Regions from separate parts of the Agromyces sp. CCNWLW203 genome, predicted to be linked through region 1. Evidence: predicted binding sites of a transcription regulator. Region 1 holds the regulator's gene; the other holds the start of a gene.
What was found. Region 1 encodes HspR, which represses chaperone genes until heat shock. Its sites were predicted from a motif close to AAGTTGAGTCNNNNNGACTCAACTT; they were not measured.

Region 1 (3,721 bases):
TGCGCGAGCCGCGCCCTCAGCTCCCGGCCGACTGGTCGTGACCGGAACCTCGCCGGTCATGCCGCCCGCCGCGAGGCCGTCACGGTGAACTTCGGATTCCTGGCGATCTGCCGAGTGCTGCCGACGACCCGCTCGAGGAGCGGCCGGTACGCCAGGTGCGAGTTCCACACGCACCAGAGCTCGCCGCCGGGTGCCAGCACGCGCGCGGCGTCGGCGAAGAGGTGCGCGGCGATGCCGGTCGAGATCGCCGCGTCGCTGTGGAACGGCGGGTTCAGCACGATGAGTCGCTCACTCGCATCGGGGAGCGCCTCGAGGCCGTCGGCGCGGGTCACGTGCACGCGATCCGCGACCCCGTTGGCCTCGGCGGTCAGCCGAGCGGATGCCGCAGCCGACGCCGAGCGATCGGTCGCCGTGACCCGCAGCCCGGGTCGCGCTCGCGCGAGCCACGCCGCCACGACGCCCGTGCCGCACGCGAGGTCGACGGCGGTCGCGGCATCCGGAGCAGCATCGCCCAACTGCTCGAGCAGGAACCGGGTGCCGATGTCGACGCCCGTGCCGGCGAAGACGCCGCCGTGCGCGACGACCGTGAGGCCGAGGTCGTCGTGCCGGGTGCGGCGCGGCCAGCCGCCCCCCACCGCGGGTTGAGGAGCGCCCGACGAAGGAGGACGCGTCTCGAAACCCGCCTCCGACGCCATCAGCACTCGCGACTTCTGCCGGGCCCGGCTCACGTCGAGCCGCCCGAAGCTGCGAGCGAGCACCTCGTTCATCGCGAGCGTCATGTGCTTGATCCGCCCGCCCGCGACGACGACGACCCTCGGGTCCGCGTGCGCCGCAACGAGCTGCGACACCTCATCGAGCCGGTCGAGCGAGCGCGGCAGCCGCATGAGCACGAGCCGTGCACCAGCGACGAGTTCGGGGGCGAGCGGCATCGATCGCACCTCGCCCTCGAGCGCGAGCCGGCCCGCGTTCTCGGCCAGTGCCCGCTCCCCCGTCACGAGGTCCTGGTGCACCCGGATGCCCCTCGCACCCGCGTACGCCGCGGCGAGCGCGAGCGCCCCGTAGGAGTCGTCGACGACGACGATCTCCCCCGGCCCAGCCTCGCCGATGAGTGCCGCCGCCTCGTCGAGGATCAGTCGGTCCGCGGCATCCGACGCCTCGAGCCCCGGCCCCTCGACATCGGGGCGGCGCCGCAGGGCGTCGAAGTCGAAGGGCATCCCCCAAGGGTACGCGGCACCCGCCGCCCGAACGGGTGCACCTGATCACGAGCGATTTCGCTGGGTGCGGCTCTCGGCGGGGTTTGCTACCCTCGGTGCCGCATGCAGGACGCACGGACCGGGGGACGACGGGCGGCGCGACATGAGGTCGCGACGCCCGTGACGCGTCCCCGCCGACCGGTGCGGTCGCGCACTGGTTCGCCCCGCCGGTCGCTCGCCGCGGCCGCCGTGCTCTCCGTGATCGGCCTGCTCGCAGGACTCGCCCTCGCCCCGCTGCCGCAGGCGCAACCCGGCGGCCTGGCGTCCGTCGCGGCGGCGAACGCGCCGCACCGCGGAGCCGTGCAAGATCTCAGGGTCGCATCGGATGTCGCGGCGCCCGCCGTCTCGCAGGAGTCCTACGTCGCGACCACCGGCGAGCAGACGCTCGTCGCCGGCGGCACGAACGTCGACTGGGCCAAGCTCGTGCTCATCGAGGGCGCGTGGCCGCTGACCGAGGAGAACATCACGTTCATGATGCGGTGGATGCGTCAGGAGAACGGCGCCGACAATTGGTGGAACCGCAACAATCCCCTGAACAACGGGCAGGGCTCGGGCGGCGGTTCGGGTCTCGGCAGTTACCCGTCCCTCATCGAGGCCGCGTACTACGCCGCCGAGAACCTGCAATCGGGTCGGTACCCCGAGGTCGACGCGGCGCTCGCGCGGGGCGACTCGGCCGACGCGACGGCGCAGGCCATCTGGGCCTCGGCATGGGCGTCGAGCCACTACGGCTATGGCACGCACTGGAGCTCGCGGCCCTACGACGTCATCGAGGCGCCGGCGTCGGCGTGGGGCCGCTGAGCAGTTCGCGCAAGTTGCGCTAGTCGCGCTCGAGCGGGCGCCAGACGACGACCGCGTTCTCGCGTCGCACCCGGGTGCCGGCCTTCAGCGAGATGACCTCGCCCGCCGAACCCGCCGCGAACACGCGCCGGCCGGGGCGGTTCAGCATCTCGTCGGCGAGCGCGGCCTCGAGTTCGCGCACGCGCGCACGCAGTGTCGCCACCTCGTCTTCGAGGCCGAGCACCCGGCGGATGCCCTCGAGGCTCACGCCCTCGCTCGAGAGCTGGGCGATCTCGCGCAGCTGCACGACGTCGTGCATCGAGTAGCGCCGCGACTTACCCGCGGTGCGGGTCGGCGAGACGAGCCCGAGCCGGTCGTACTGGCGCAGCGTCTGCGGGTGCATGCCCGCGAGCTCGGCGGCGACGGAGATGACGAAGAGCGGGCTCCTCTCGTTCATCTCCACCGCCTAGCCCTTCGCTTTCGCGAGCAGGTCGTCGCGGGGGTTCTCGTCGGGCAGCAGCGCGGCGAACTCCTCGAGCTTCGTCTCCGCCTCCTTCGAGAGGTGGGACGGCACGGCCACCTGCACGACCGCGAGCAGGTCTCCGGTGCCCTTCGGCGTCTCGACGCCGCGTCCCTTGACCCGCAGCACCCGGCCGCTCGGCGTGCCGGGGGCGACGCGCAGCTTCACCGGGTCGCCGCCGAGGGTCGGCACCTGGATGGTCGCACCGAGCGCCGCCTCGGTGAACGTGACGGGCACGGTGACCCTGAGGTTCAGGCCGTCGCGCTCGAAGACCGGGTGCTTGCGTACCGTCACGGTCAGCACGATGTCGCCGGGCTCGCCGCCGTCGGGCGAGGGCTGGCCCTTGCCGCGCAGGCGGATCTTCTGACCGTCGGCGACACCCGCGGGAATGCGCACCGTGATCGGCTTGCCCTCGGCGGTCTGCAGGGTGATCTGGTCGCCCTTGGTGGCCGTGACGAAGTCGAGGGTGGTCGACGCCGTGACATCCCGCCCCTTGGTGGGGCCGCCGGCGCCGCGGTAGCCGCCGGTCGGTTGACCGAACCGGCCGCCGCCGAAGAGCCCGCCGAGCAGGTCGTCGTAGTCGCCGCCCTGCTGGAACGTGTAGGACTGGCCTCGGCCGCCGCCGCCCTGGCCGAACATGCCGCCGAAGACGTCTTCGAAGCCGCCGGCGCCGCCGGCACTGCCGGGCGCCGTGAAACGAGCGCCGGAGCCCATGGCCCGCACGGCGTCGTACTCCTTGCGCTGCTCGGGATCCGCGAGCACGGAGTGCGCCTCGCTGATCTCCTTGAACTTCGCCTCGGCGGCAGCATCACCGGGGTTGGAGTCGGGGTGGTACTTGCGCGCGAGCTTGCGGTACGTCTTCTTGAGCTCCGCATCGCTCACGTCTTTGGAGACGCCGAGCACCTTGTAGAAGTCCTTGTCGAACCAATCCTGACTGGCCACCGGCACCTCCTCTTCTGAAATCTAGTCGTGTGTGTCTGTCGGGCAGGTCTTCTGCCGGTCGAGGAGCGCGAAGTGCGTACCGAGACCTCGTGACGGGTCTCGATACGCTCCTTCGTCGCTACTCGACCGACGGGTGCACTACTGCGGGGTCTTCACGACGACCTTCGCCGCGCGAAGCTGCGTTCCGCCGAGCATGTAGCCCGTCTCGACGACATCGGCGACCGTGTCG
Region 2 (3,721 bases), on a different contig from region 1:
CGGCATCCGGTGACAGCACCTCGCCGGTGGAGCGCCTGCCCGGCTTCCCGCCCTCGGGCTCCGACACGATGGGACTCACGACGCACGAGCTGCGGCACCTCATTCGTGCGTACGCGCAGTTCGACGACGTCGACGTGATCGTCGACAACACGCTCGCGGGTCCGATCCTGGCCCGCACCGCCGCGATGGCGCCGGTCGTCACCATCGCACACGGACCATTCATCCCCCTCGTGCAGGAGCTCTACGGGGCCGCCTCGCCCGACATGCCCTTCGTCGCCATCTCCCATCACCACGCCTCGACGGCCGGGTCCGTGCGCATCGCTCGCATCATCCATCACGGTATCCGGGTGACCGAGGTGCCGACGGGCTCGGGCGGCGGCACTGCGTGCTTCGTCGGCAGGATGAACCCCACGAAGGGCGTCGTGGAGGCGATCCTCGTGGCGGAGCGTGCCGGAATTCCGCTGCGCATCGCGGCGAAGATGCGTGAGCCGGCCGAGCAGGCGTATTTCGACGAGGCCGTGCGCCCCCTGCTCGGGCGGAACGCGGAGTACATCGGCGAGCTGTCCACCGCCGAGGCATGCGCGCTCATGGGAGCGTCGTGCGCGCTCGTCAACCCGATCCAATGGGACGAGCCCTTCGGCCTCGTGATGATCGAATCCCTGGCCACCGGAACCCCGGTGATCGCGACACCGCGCGGCTCCGTTCCGGAACTCGTCGACGACGGCATCACTGGCTTCGTGCGAGCGGAGATCGACGAGCTCGCTGCCGCGCTCGTCGAGGCGGCCGCACTCGATCGCGCGGTCTGCCGTGCACGAGCGGAAGCCCGCTTCACCGATGACCGGATGGCGCGCGACTACCTCGAGCTCTTCACGGGGCTCGTCACCGATGACCGACCGATGCGTCGAACGGCGTGATGGCGCCGAGCCCGGACACGACGAGGGCCCGCCCCCCACGTGATGGCGAGCGGGCCTCCGGGTATCACCGTCGTTTTCCCGCGGTTCGGCGTCAGCTCGACGCGTTCGCCGTCACCTGGTGCTGTTCGGCGTTCGGCGAACTCATCACCTCGACCTTGCGGGGCTTCGCGCGCTCGCTCATCGGGATGATCACGCTCAGCACGCCGTTGTCGTAGTGGGCGCTGATGCCGGCGGTGTCGATGCCGTCGCCGAGGGTGATCTGGCGAAGGAACGAACCGCTCGGTCGCTCGTGCGCGAGCCACTTGACCTCGGCGTCGGCGCGCAGCGTGCGCTCGGCGCGGATCGTGAGCAGCTGACCGTCGACATCCACGTCGACCGAGCCGGGGTCGACGCCCGGCAGGTCGGCGGCGAGCACGTAGTGATCGCCATCGCGGTGCAGATCGATCGGCATCACCCGCGGCCCCTGTCGCGAGTCGAGCATGTCCGCAGCGAGGCGGTCGAGCTCACGGAACGGGTCCCACATCATGGCCATGACTTCTCCTCCCTGTCGCCGCCGAAGCGGCAGTTTCCGGAGTTGAGCCCTATCGACTCAACTACCATCAGATTAGCACTCTCCTATCGAGAGTGCCAAGATCGTCGACCGATCGGTCAACGGGGGGATTCCGCGCTATTCGGGCCCGTGCCCGGCATCGAAGCGCGCCCGATAACGCACCTCGGCCTCATCGAGCAGCGCGTTCGAGAGACGCGCGACCGGTTCGACGTCGGCGAGCAACGGCTCCGAATCCGGCCCCCTGGCCACCATGCGGCCGCGCAGCACCCAGGCGATGCGCTCGGGATTGCGCTCACGCAGGTGCTTGTACTGGCAGAGCTGCCTCGCGAGCCAGTCGGCACGCTCGCGCGTCCACCACGGCTGGGGGTCGAGTGGGTTCACCGAGAGCCCGGGCAGTTCCAGGCCGCTCTCGGTGTCGATGCTCGCCTCATCGCGATCGTGCTCGAACCCCTCGGAGTACCGCACGTGCAGGCCCGGCATCCGCCCGACGAGCGCATCGAGGTCTTCGAGCGAGTCGAGCTCGGCGAGTTCCGCATCGGCCGACGTCATGGCGCGATGATAACGCCCGCCAGCCGACTCCGGCAGCGGGTTGACGAGGCGGCCGACCGGATCAGTCGAAGAGCTCGGAGAGCCAGCTCTCCTTCTTCTTCTTGCGGTAGCCCTGGTCGCCGTACCCGCGGTTGTCGTACCCGCGGTTGTCGCCGCGGTTGTCATAACCGGACTGCTGGTACGAGGGCTGGCCGTAGGCCGGTGCCTGCGGCTGCGCGGGCGGGGCGGGCGCGGCCGGTGCCGACTGGGTGGGCGCCGAGAACTCGCGCGCCGCGCGCTCGACGATCTTGTCGAGCTCGCCACGGTCGAGCCAGACGCCACGGCACGTCGGGCAATAGTCGATCTCGATGCCGCTGCGCTCGCTCATCACGAGCACGGTTCCGTCGGTGGGGCACTGCATTGGGGGCTCCTTCTTCGGGGCCGACCGGAATCGATCGGGGGTGGTTCGACAAGATCGAGCCTAAGGAGCGAAGCTTTGAAGACGCCCAGTGTATGCACCGTGAAATGCACCGAGCGGATGCCGCGACGCCTGCCTCACGAAGAGGCGGCTGCCGCGACATCCGCTCGTGGATCGGGTGCCCGCGCGCTCAGCGCACCGGCACCCGATCGAAAGGGATGCGAGAACTTACGAAATGACCGTGATGTTCTCAGCCTGCAGGCCCTTGGGGCCGCGGGCGGTCTCGAATTCGACCTTCTGGTTCTCCTCGAGCGAGCGGTAGCCGCCCGATGCGATCGCGCTGAAGTGCGCGAAGACGTCGGCCGAGCCGTCGTCAGGAGCGATGAAGCCGAAGCCCTTGTCGGCGTTGAACCACTTGACGGTTCCGGTAGCCATATTCTTTTCCTTCTGTAAAGCCGAGCCGCCGAAGCGGCTGCGACGTGCACGGCCTCAGGCCGTGCAGGGTTCCGACGGCGACGTCCGCCGCCGGAAGTTGGTGGTGCGATCGAGTCGCATGGGGTTCGTGGCCGCGTACGAGACGAAACGGCCCGGCGTGCGAGACGCCGCGATCAGTGACCTGCGGGAGGAACCGGTGCGGGGCTTCGTCGCCGTCATCGCACCGAATGCTTCGGCGTGAGAGATGTTGCTTCGTCCCGACTGTCATCGGCTTCCCAGCCGTGTCCTGTGGGAGAGAACCCACTGCAGATACTTCAACCATAGTCCCTTCTCATGTGCAAGCGCTGGGAAATGATCGGATCCGTTCGAGGGCGGCTCGAATTCGCCCGATCCGGCCGCCTCAGAACGCCACGGATGCCGCGGTGCGGAGGTCTTCGACGAGCAGGCCGAACGCGGCCTCCCGGTCGGCCGAATCGTCGAGGCGGAGCAGCGCCGACGGATGCGTGGTGACGACGGTGGGAGCAGGAAGCGCCGATGCCGGCGCCGCCGGGTCGGGCGGCAGCACCCTCCCCCGCACCTGCCCGATGCGCACGGTTCGGCCGAGCACCGCTCGGGCCGCGGTCGCGCCGAGCGCCACGACGACCTCGGGGTCGACCGCCTCGAACTCGGCCTCGAGCCAGGGATGGCACGCGACGATGTGGGCGACGGCCGGCTTCTCGTGGATGCGCCGCTTGCCGCGGCGCTCGAACCTGAAGTGCTTGACGGCGTTCGTCACGTACACGCGGTCGCGCGGGATGCCGGCCGCATCGACCGCGTCGGCGAGCAGGCGCCCGGCCGGACCGACGAAGGGCACGCCCTCGAGGTCCTCCCGATCGC

Region 2: a site for HspR is predicted at 1,486-1,510, ahead of VPH61_RS16905 (Hsp20/alpha crystallin family protein). Genes of this name have one in related genera too.

The regions. Positions count from the first base shown of each region.
Region 1 covers NZ_JAZHYX010000001.1:1,192,038-1,195,758, reverse strand. Annotated here, with positions in the region: gene VPH61_RS05520 (DUF817 domain-containing protein) at 1-60, opposite strand, end outside; gene VPH61_RS05515 (class I SAM-dependent methyltransferase) at 57-1,214, opposite strand; gene VPH61_RS05510 (hypothetical protein) at 1,317-2,051, shown strand; gene VPH61_RS05505 (heat shock protein transcriptional repressor HspR) at 2,071-2,487, opposite strand; gene VPH61_RS05500 (DnaJ C-terminal domain-containing protein) at 2,497-3,492, opposite strand; gene VPH61_RS05495 (nucleotide exchange factor GrpE) at 3,631-3,721, opposite strand, start outside.
Region 2 covers NZ_JAZHYX010000008.1:66,711-70,431, forward strand. Annotated here, with positions in the region: gene VPH61_RS16900 (glycosyltransferase) at 1-914, shown strand, start outside; gene VPH61_RS16905 (Hsp20/alpha crystallin family protein) at 1,006-1,446, opposite strand; gene VPH61_RS16910 (DUF6098 family protein) at 1,582-2,013, opposite strand; gene VPH61_RS16915 (TFIIB-type zinc ribbon-containing protein) at 2,075-2,413, opposite strand; gene VPH61_RS16920 (cold-shock protein) at 2,639-2,845, opposite strand; gene VPH61_RS16925 (UdgX family uracil-DNA binding protein) at 3,246-3,721, opposite strand, start outside.